DNA from 3 places in the Tissierella pigra genome. Region 2 is predicted to be linked to each of the others. Evidence: a T-box and tRNA genes for the amino acid it is inferred to sense, from the RefSeq annotation. Region 2 holds a T-box; the other regions hold tRNA genes.
The links. The T-box of region 2 lies ahead of leuS (leucine--tRNA ligase). A T-box ahead of a tRNA ligase gene usually reads a tRNA of that ligase, here a tRNA-Leu.
Positions count from the first base shown of each region.

Region 1: it encodes a tRNA-Leu, which carries the amino acid that the T-box ahead of leuS (leucine--tRNA ligase) is inferred to sense. The anticodon was not compared.
Region 3: it encodes a tRNA-Leu, which carries the amino acid that the T-box ahead of leuS (leucine--tRNA ligase) is inferred to sense. The anticodon was not compared.

Region 1 covers NZ_JAHLPJ010000001.1:2,620,400-2,623,661, forward strand. Annotated here, with positions in the region: tRNA gene KQI41_RS12840 (tRNA-Ser) at 1-61, opposite strand, end outside; tRNA gene KQI41_RS12845 (tRNA-Ser) at 91-179, opposite strand; tRNA gene KQI41_RS12850 (tRNA-Lys) at 183-258, opposite strand; tRNA gene KQI41_RS12855 (tRNA-Gln) at 283-359, opposite strand; tRNA gene KQI41_RS12860 (tRNA-Arg) at 365-441, opposite strand; tRNA gene KQI41_RS12865 (tRNA-Gly) at 474-547, opposite strand; tRNA gene KQI41_RS12870 (tRNA-Tyr) at 562-646, opposite strand; tRNA gene KQI41_RS12875 (tRNA-Thr) at 653-728, opposite strand; tRNA gene KQI41_RS12880 (tRNA-Asp) at 764-840, opposite strand; tRNA gene KQI41_RS12885 (tRNA-Val) at 846-921, opposite strand; tRNA gene KQI41_RS12890 (tRNA-Glu) at 927-1,001, opposite strand; tRNA gene KQI41_RS12895 (tRNA-Met) at 1,015-1,091, opposite strand; tRNA gene KQI41_RS12900 (tRNA-Met) at 1,133-1,209, opposite strand; tRNA gene KQI41_RS12905 (tRNA-Leu) at 1,294-1,382, opposite strand; tRNA gene KQI41_RS12910 (tRNA-Asn) at 1,400-1,474, opposite strand; rRNA gene rrf (5S ribosomal RNA) at 1,478-1,594, opposite strand; rRNA gene KQI41_RS12920 (23S ribosomal RNA) at 1,706-3,262, opposite strand, start outside.
Region 2 covers NZ_JAHLPJ010000001.1:2,057,568-2,060,829, reverse strand. Annotated here, with positions in the region: gene glpK (glycerol kinase GlpK) at 1-1,216, shown strand, start outside; T-box leader at 1,285-1,486, shown strand; gene leuS (leucine--tRNA ligase) at 1,621-3,262, shown strand, end outside.
Region 3 covers NZ_JAHLPJ010000001.1:1,705,814-1,709,075, reverse strand. Annotated here, with positions in the region: tRNA gene KQI41_RS08320 (tRNA-Arg) at 757-833, opposite strand; tRNA gene KQI41_RS08315 (tRNA-Gly) at 847-920, opposite strand; tRNA gene KQI41_RS08310 (tRNA-Gly) at 939-1,013, opposite strand; tRNA gene KQI41_RS08305 (tRNA-Tyr) at 1,064-1,148, opposite strand; tRNA gene KQI41_RS08300 (tRNA-Thr) at 1,213-1,288, opposite strand; tRNA gene KQI41_RS08295 (tRNA-Asp) at 1,293-1,369, opposite strand; tRNA gene KQI41_RS08290 (tRNA-Val) at 1,497-1,572, opposite strand; tRNA gene KQI41_RS08285 (tRNA-Glu) at 1,686-1,760, opposite strand; tRNA gene KQI41_RS08280 (tRNA-Met) at 1,795-1,871, opposite strand; tRNA gene KQI41_RS08275 (tRNA-Leu) at 2,001-2,089, opposite strand; tRNA gene KQI41_RS08270 (tRNA-Asn) at 2,107-2,181, opposite strand; rRNA gene rrf (5S ribosomal RNA) at 2,292-2,408, opposite strand; rRNA gene KQI41_RS08260 (23S ribosomal RNA) at 2,520-3,262, opposite strand, start outside.

The sequences.
Region 1 (3,262 bases), 560 kb from region 2:
GCCCCGTGAAGGACCTACTCCCTTAGCAGGGGAGCCTCTTCAGCCACTTGAGTACTTCTCCATAGTATTATGGAACTAAATTTATTTATTTGGCGGAGAGGGTGGGATTCGAACCCACGTGGGCTTGCACCCTAACGGTTTTCAAGACCGCCCCGTTATGACCGCTTCGGTACCTCTCCATATGGTGATCCATCCGCGACTCGAACGCGGGACACCCTGATTAAAAGTCAGGTGCTCTACCGACTGAGCTAATGGATCATATATAATTGTTATTTATTTCAATGGCTGGGGTGACAGGACTCGAACCTGTGGAATGCTAGAGTCAAAGTCTAGTGCCTTACCGACTTGGCTACACCCCATCATTTGGCGCGCCTAGGAGGATTCGAACCCCCGGCACACGGATTAGAAGTCCGTTGCTCTATCCTACTGAGCTATAGGCGCAAATTTATTTTTTTAGATTTATAACAAATCTATGGAGCGGGTGAAGGGAATCGAACCCTCGCAACCAGCTTGGAAGGCTGGGGCTCTACCACTGAGCTACACCCGCGTATTAAATTATAATGGTGGAGGAGACTGGATTCGAACCAGTGAAAGCTTAGCTAACGGATTTACAGTCCGTCCCCTTTAGCCACTTGGGTACTCCTCCTCATTGTGGAGCTGGCGAGAGGAATTGAACCCCCAACCTACTGATTACAAGTCAGTTGCTCTGCCGATTGAGCTACGCCAGCATTTGTTAAATTTGCTTCTTGTATTAAAGTTGTAATGGCGACCTGGAAGGGACTCGAACCCTCGACCTCCAGCGTGACAGGCTGGCATTCTAACCAACTGAACTACCAGGCCATTTATGGTGGGCACAACAGGGCTCGAACCTGTGACCCCCTGCTTGTAAGGCAGGTGCTCTCCCAACTGAGCTATGCGCCCATAAATGGTGACCCCACCGGGATTCGAACCCGGGTTACCGCCGTGAAAGGGCGATGTCTTAACCGCTTGACCATGGGGCCTTATTTATTTTTTTGGTAGCGGCGAACGGATTTGAACCGCTGACACTGCGGGTATGAACCGCATGCTCTAGCCAACTGAGCTACGCCGCCAAATTTTTTTAGTGTTTGTACATTGACTTCTTTAAAAATTATGGTTGCGGGAGCCGGATTTGAACCGACGACCTCCGGGTTATGAGCCCGACGAGCTGCCAGACTGCTCCATCCCGCGGCATTATATTAATATACTACTTCCCTATACACATTATATATGTATCGTTTTACACCCTTAACTCTTTTATAATTCAGAATTAATTGGTGCCGGAGACCGGAATCGAACCGGTACGATCGGTGAGGATCGCAGGATTTTAAGTCCTGTGCGTCTGCCTGTTCCGCCACTCCGGCGTTTTTTATGTTTCTAATGGCTCTTGGGGTGGGACTCGAACCCACAACCTACCGGTTAACAGCCGGTTGCTCCGCCATTGAGCTACCCAAGATCAGCCTGGCAACTTCCTACTCTCCCAGGTCGTTTCCAACCAAGTACCATCGGCGTTAAGATGCTTAACTTCTGTGTTCGGTATGGGTACAGGTGTGTCCATCTTGCTATCGTCACCAGACGAAAACTATTAAATGCAATATACACAGTTTCGTAACTCAAATCTATTAGATTTGGTACTCATTGCGTTTGACCTACATCAACTCAACAAAGTTTCATTGTGTTAGGTCATAAGGTCAAGTCCTCGACTTATTAGTATCTCTTAGCTTAAAGTATTACTACTCTTACACCTGAGACCTATCTACCAAGTGGTCTTCTTGGAGTCTTATCTTTAAAAGTGGGAAATCTTATCTTGAGGGGGGCTTCGTGCTTAGATGCCTTCAGCACTTATCCCTTCCAGACTTAGCTACTCAGCCGTGCCATTGGCATGACAACTGATACACCAGCGGTCTGTCCATCCCGGTCCTCTCGTACTAAGGACAGCTCCTCTCAAATTTCCTACGCCCACGACGGATAGGGACCGAACTGTCTCACGACGTTCTGAACCCAGCTCGCGTGCCTCTTTAATGGGCGAACAGCCCAACCCTTGGGACCTACTCCAGCCCCAGGATGAGACGAGCCGACATCGAGGTGCCAAACCTCCCCGTCGATGTGGACTCTTGGGGGAGATAAGCCTGTTATCCCCGGGGTAGCTTTTATCCGTTGAGCGATGGCCCTTCCACTCGGAACCACCGGATCACTAAGTCCAACTTTCGTTTCTGCTCCACTTGTTGGTGTCACAGTTAAGCTCCCTTTTGCCTTTACACTCTTCGCACGATTTCCGACCGTGCTGAGGGAACCTTTGAGCGCCTCCGTTACTCTTTAGGAGGCGACCGCCCCAGTCAAACTGCCCAACTGACAGTGTCCCTATACCAGATCATGGTACCAGGTTAGAATTTCAGCATTACAAGAGTGGTATCCCAAGGTTGACTCCACCAAAGCTGGCGCCCTGGCTTCAAAGCCTCCCACCTATCCTGTACATGCAATGCCAAAATCCAATGTCAGCCTGCAGTAAAGCTCCACGGGGTCTTTCCGTCCTGTCGCGGGTAATACGCATCTTCACGTATACTACAATTTCACCGGATCCATTGTTGAGACAGTGCCCAAATCGTTACACCTTTCGTGCGGGTCGGAACTTACCCGACAAGGAATTTCGCTACCTTAGGACCGTTATAGTTACGGCCGCCGTTTACTGGGGCTTAAGTTCTAAGCTTCGGTTTCCCTAACTCTTCCCCTTAACCTTCCAGCACCGGGCAGGTGTCAGCACCTATACTTCGTCTTTCGACTTAGCAGATACTTGTGTTTTTGGTAAACAGTCGCTTGGGCCTATTCACTGCGGCCAGGTTTCCCTGGCACCCCTTCTCCCTAAGTTACGGGGCTATTTTGCCGAGTTCCTTAACAATGGTTCTTCCGCTCGTCTTAGGATTCTCTCCTCGCCTACCTGTGTCGGTTTGCGGTACGGGTAGTTACTTACTCGATAGAAGCTTTTCTTGGCAGTGTGGAGTCAGCTACTTCTCTACTTGTTTTTCGATCCCCATCACTTCTCAGGATTGTTGAAACGGATTTGCCTATCTCAACTCCCTAAAAGCTTGGACGTGCTCAACCAACGGCACGCTTAGCTTATCCTCCTGCGTCACTCCATCTCTCAAACGCTTGTAACTAGTACAGGAATTTCAACCTGTTGTCCATCGCCTACGCTTTTCAGCCTCAGCTTAGGTCCCGACTTACCCTGAGTGGACGAACCTTCCTC
Region 2 (3,262 bases):
TAAGCCTATTTATAATGGGATAGTATGGCAGTGTAGACGAACGGCAGATATATGTAGTGAACTTCGAGAAATGGGATTAGAAGAATATATTAGAGAGAATACTGGCTTAATCATTGACGCATATTTTTCTGCCACTAAAATTAAATGGATATTAGATAATGTAAAGGGGGCTAGAAACTTAGCAGAAGAAGGAGAGCTTTTATTTGGAACTGTGGACACTTGGATTATCTGGAATTTAACTAGAGGAAAAGTTCATGTAACTGATTACTCCAACGCATCTAGAACTATGTTATATAATATAAAAGAATTGAAGTGGGACGAAAAATTAATAGAAGTACTAGATATACCAAAATCTATGCTACCAGAAGTGAAACCTTCATCTGAGATATATGGTTATACAGAGGAGTATATATTTGATGGCATTAAAATACCCATAGCTGGTATTGCTGGAGATCAACAGGCAGCACTTTTTGGTCAGAACTGTTTTGAACCTGGCATGGCTAAAAATACTTATGGAACAGGATGTTTTTTACTAATGAATACAGGGGAAAACATGGTGCTATCCAAAAAGGGATTATTGACTACAATAGCCTGGGGGATAGATGGTAAAATAGAATATGCTTTAGAGGGAAGTATATTTGTGGCAGGAGCTTCTATTCAATGGCTAAGGGATGAGCTAAAACTCATTAGGTCAGCAGAAGAATCTGAATACTACGCAGCAAAAGTTGAAGATACAAATGGAGTATATGTAGTGCCTGCCTTTGTAGGTATAGGTGCACCATATTGGGATATGTACGCAAGAGGAGCAATATTAGGTCTTACTAGGGGAGCTAAATCCGAGCATATAATTAGAGCAACCTTAGAATCTATAGCCTATCAAACTAGAGATGTATTAGAAGCCATGGAAGAAGATTCAAATATTAAACTTCAATCACTTAAGGTAGATGGTGGAGCTGTAGGAAACGATTTTTTAATGCAGTTTCAAGCAGATATATTATCTTCCATAGTTGAAAGACCTAGAATCATAGAAACTACTGCTTTGGGAGTGGCTTATTTAGCTGGTCTTGCAGTAGGATTTTGGAAAGATAAAGAAGAAGTTTTAGACAATTGGCAAATAGATAGAAAGTTTGTTCCTAATATGGATACTGAAAAAATAAATAAATTATATAAAGGATGGAAAAAGGCAGTAGAAAGATCTTTTGCTTGGGAAGAATGATATAATTATAATATTTTAAAATAGTCTTGATTTTATTGGATTTCTCTGCTAGAATATAGCTTAAATCAATAAATACTGTGAATGGAAGTAGTAGGTCTTATATCAATTATAGAGAGCTGTCGGTTGGTGAAAGACAGTATTGATAAAGACTGAACTCGTCCAGGAGTTACTATGATGAAATTAGTCATAGTCGGTTAAATGCCGTTATATTTTGAGTGGATAGAAATATCAATAAGAGTGGTACCGCGGAATTTGCCTTTCGTCTCTATTTAGAGATGGAGGGCTTTTTTATGACCTAACACAGCGAACGACAGTGAGCTGATGTAGGTCAAACGTAACGAGAACCAAATCTATACGAGTGTAATTAGGAAATTAATTGTCGATTAAATAAGAGGAGGATAATTATGAGAGAATATAGACCAAATGAAATTGAAAAAAAGTGGCATGATATTTGGGATGAAAGACAACCCTTTAAGGCATCTAATGAAAGTAATAAACCGAAGTTTTATGCTTTAGTAGAATTCCCTTATCCATCAGGAGAAGGGCTGCATGTAGGTCACCCAAGACCATATACTGCATTAGACATTGTGTCTAGAAAGAGAAGACTTGAAGGATATAATGTATTATATCCAATGGGATGGGATGCCTTTGGATTACCAACAGAGAACTATGCAATTAAACATAAAATCCATCCAGAAACAGTTACAGAAAGAAACGTAGCAAGATTTAAATCACAGTTAAAATCCATAGGATTTTCCTTTGATTGGGCAAGGGAAATAAATACTACAGATCCACATTATTATAAATGGACTCAATGGATATTCCTAAAACTATATGAAAAAGGATTGGCATATAAACAAGAAATGCCTATTAACTGGTGTCCATCTTGTAAAGTAGGCTTAGCAAACGAAGAAGTTATTCAAGGAACCTGCGAAAGATGTAGTGGAGAAGTAGTTAGAAAAGTTAAAAACCAATGGATGCTAAAAATAACAGAATATGCAGATAGACTAATTAGTGATTTAGATAAGGTGGATTATATTGAGAGAGTAAAGGCTCAGCAAACTAACTGGATTGGTAAATCTGAGGGAGCAGAGGTAGACTTTCAAATTGCAGGAAAAGAAGATAAGCTAAGAGTATTTACTACAAGACCAGATACATTATTTGGTTCAACATATATGGTTATTGCAGCAGAGCATCCTTTAATAGAAAAATATAAGGAAGAAATAACAAACTTAGATGAAATTCATGAATATCAACATGAAGTAGGTAAGAAATCTGATTTTGAAAGAACAGAATTATCTAAAGATAAAACAGGTATAGAAATAAAAGGATTAACAGCTATTAATCCTGCTACTGGAGGAGAAATTCCTATTTGGATTTCTGACTATGTTTTAATGAGTTATGGTACAGGAGCAATAATGGCAGTACCGGGACATGATACTCGTGACTGGGAATTTGCTAAGAAATTTAACCTTCCTATAATTGAAGTAATCAAAGGTGGAGATGTAGAAAAAGAAGCCTTTACAGATACAGAAGAAGGTATAGCTATAAATTCTGATTTCATCAATGGAATGGAAGTAAAAGAGGCTAAGGAATATATGATTAAATGGCTAGAAGACAAGAATCTTGGTACTAGAAAAGTAAACTTTAAGTTAAGAGACTGGGTATTTTCTAGACAAAGATATTGGGGAGAACCAATTCCTCTAATACACTGTGATGAATGTGGATGGGTCCCAGTACCAGAAAAAGAACTGCCAGTTATGTTACCAGATGTAGAAAACTATGAACCAGCGGATAATGGTGAATCACCATTGGCAAATATTACAGATTGGGTAGAAACTACTTGTCCAAAATGTGGTAGAAAAGGAAAAAGAGAAACAGATACAATGCCTCAATGGGCAGGCTCTTCTTGGTACTTCCTAAGATATATCGATCCTTTTAATGAAGAAAAATTTGCTTCTCAAGAAGCTTTAAATTATTGGTTACCAGTAGATTGGTATAATGGTGGAATGGAACATACGACCCTTCACCTACTATATTCAAGAT
Region 3 (3,262 bases), 350 kb from region 2:
CCACCCAACCTATGACACACATAACTTGGCAACAAATCACATTCCCACAACTATAATAATCAAAATATTTGGCAAGATGTCATCTGTGATAAAAACCCTTCTATCACTAAATAATTTGGATTATTGTGATAGAAGGGTTATGTAGCTCAGCTTTTTTAGAATCAAATATTCAGTAAGAGAGTAAGCTAAACCACTTTGTTAAGCTTAGCAAGCACAACACCATTGATTACCAATTCCCACCATTGGCCCCATACTTGAGTCATTCTTAGCTTCATTTTGTAAATCCCAACTAGTTTCAATAATCGGCTTCATTTTCATTATATTTTCACCTCCCTAGTATTAAATAACGTTTCACCTTTTTGCGTTATACTATGGTGTATATATAAATTATATTAGAAGGTTTATTAAAAGTCAAGGTAATTTTTCAAATATTATAAATATTACAAATCTTGCGAATCTTTTACAAATATCTACAATCTTTTACAAATTTATTAAATGACTCTTTATACTTTATATTAATCAGGTATTTATAATGTCCTTTGCACTGGAATAAAACTAGATGTTTATAAAAAAGAGATCAGAATTTAAAAAAGATCTTGCTGAATTGAACAAGATCTGCATTGAAGAAAATTTAAAATTAAAAAAGTTATATCAGTTATAGAAATACAGAAAACAAAAAAACGAATGATGTACAATTTGGCTAAATCTTCTTTGTACACAATTCGCTTTTATTAAGATATTAAAACTCCAACGTTTTGGCGTACCCTGAGGGAGTCGAACCCCCGACCTTCTGGTTCGTAGCCAGACACTCTATCCAGCTGAGCTAAGGGTACAAATAAATATAAATGGAGCGGGTGAAGGGAATCGAACCCTCGCAACCAGCTTGGAAGGCTGGGGCTCTACCACTGAGCTACACCCGCATAACAAATAAATACTTATGGAGCGGAAGACGAGATTCGAACTCGCGACCCTCGCCTTGGCAAGGCGATGCTCTACCACTGAGCCACTTCCGCATAATCAAATTTTACACTTACTGATATTAATTCAACTAAATCAATTATAATGGTGGAGGAGACTGGATTCGAACCAGTGAAAGCTTAGCTAACGGATTTACAGTCCGTCCCCTTTAGCCACTTGGGTACTCCTCCTAATTTAAAACAGAGCCCTAAGGACTACCATATTTTCAAAGCAATTTATAAAAATAACTTTATTTGGAGCTGGCGAGAGGAATTGAACCCCCAACCTACTGATTACAAGTCAGTTGCTCTGCCGATTGAGCTACGCCAGCATAATGGCGACCTGGAAGGGACTCGAACCCTCGACCTCCAGCGTGACAGGCTGGCATTCTAACCAACTGAACTACCAGGCCAAACATTTCGCAGTTTCGCATCACAATTCTATTCACTCGCTACGCTCATGTAGATTTGGAGCTTATTGCGTTTGACCTACATCAGCTCACTATCGTTCACTGTGTCAGGTCATAAATTGTTCATAAATGGTGGGCACAACAGGGCTCGAACCTGTGACCCCCTGCTTGTAAGGCAGGTGCTCTCCCAACTGAGCTATGCGCCCATATTATCGCAGTCTCGCAACTCAAATCTATTTACTCGTACACTCGTATAGATTTGGTGCTCGTTGCGTTTGACCTACTATAACTCACTATCGTTCATTAAGTTAGGTCATAATGGTGACCCCACCGGGATTCGAACCCGGGTTACCGCCGTGAAAGGGCGATGTCTTAACCGCTTGACCATGGGGCCTTATTTATTCTACAATATATTTTTAAAAAAATTTTGGTTGCGGGAGCCGGATTTGAACCGACGACCTCCGGGTTATGAGCCCGACGAGCTGCCAGACTGCTCCATCCCGCGCTATCTAGTTTATCTCTCATTCTCGCAGTTTCGCAACTCAAATCTATTTACTCGTTACACTCATATAGATTTGGTGCTCATTGCGTTTGACCTACATCAATTCACTACGCTTATTGTGTTAGGTCATAATGGTGCCGGAGACCGGAATCGAACCGGTACGATCGGTGAGGATCGCAGGATTTTAAGTCCTGTGCGTCTGCCTGTTCCGCCACTCCGGCGTTTTTTATGTTTCTAATGGCTCTTGGGGTGGGACTCGAACCCACAACCTACCGGTTAACAGCCGGTTGCTCCGCCATTGAGCTACCCAAGAATGCAGTTTCGCAACTCAAATCTATTTACTTGCTATGCTCATATAGATTTGGCGCTCATTGCTTTTGACCTACCTACAACTCGCTAAAGCTCGTTGGGTTAGGTCATAAAGCCTGGCAACTTCCTACTCTCCCAGGTCGTTTCCAACCAAGTACCATCGGCGTTAAGATGCTTAACTTCTGTGTTCGGTATGGGTACAGGTGTGTCCATCTTGCTATCGTCACCAGACGAAAACTATTAAATGCAATATACACAGTTTCGTAACTCAAATCTATTAGATTTGGTACTCATTGCGTTTGACCTACATCAACTCAACAAAGTTTCATTGTGTTAGGTCATTAGGTCAAGTCCTCGACTTATTAGTATCTCTTAGCTTAAAGTATTACTACTCTTACACCTGAGACCTATCTACCAAGTGGTCTTCTTGGAGTCTTATCTTTAAAAGTGGGAAATCTTATCTTGAGGGGGGCTTCGTGCTTAGATGCCTTCAGCACTTATCCCTTCCAGACTTAGCTACTCAGCCGTGCCATTGGCATGACAACTGATACACCAGCGGTCTGTCCATCCCGGTCCTCTCGTACTAAGGACAGCTCCTCTCAAATTTCCTACGCCCACGACGGATAGGGACCGAACTGTCTCACGACGTTCTGAACCCAGCTCGCGTGCCTCTTTAATGGGCGAACAGCCCAACCCTTGGGACCTACTCCAGCCCCAGGATGAGACGAGCCGACATCGAGGTGCCAAACCTCCCCGTCGATGTGGACTCTTGGGGGAGATAAGCCTGTTATCCCCGGGGTAGCTTTTATCCGTTGAGCGATGGCCCTTCCACTCGGAACCACCGGATCACTAAGTCCAACTTTCGTTTCTGCTCCACTTGTTGGTGTCACAGTTAAGCTCCCTTTTGCCTTTACACTCTTCGCACGATTTCCGACCGTGCTGAGGGAACCTTTGAGCGCCTCCGTTACTCTTTAGGAGGCGACCGCCCCAGTCAAACTGCCCAACTGACAGTGTCCCTATACCAGATCATGGTACCAGGTTAGAATTTCAGCATTACAAGAGTGGTATCCCAAGGTTGACTCCAC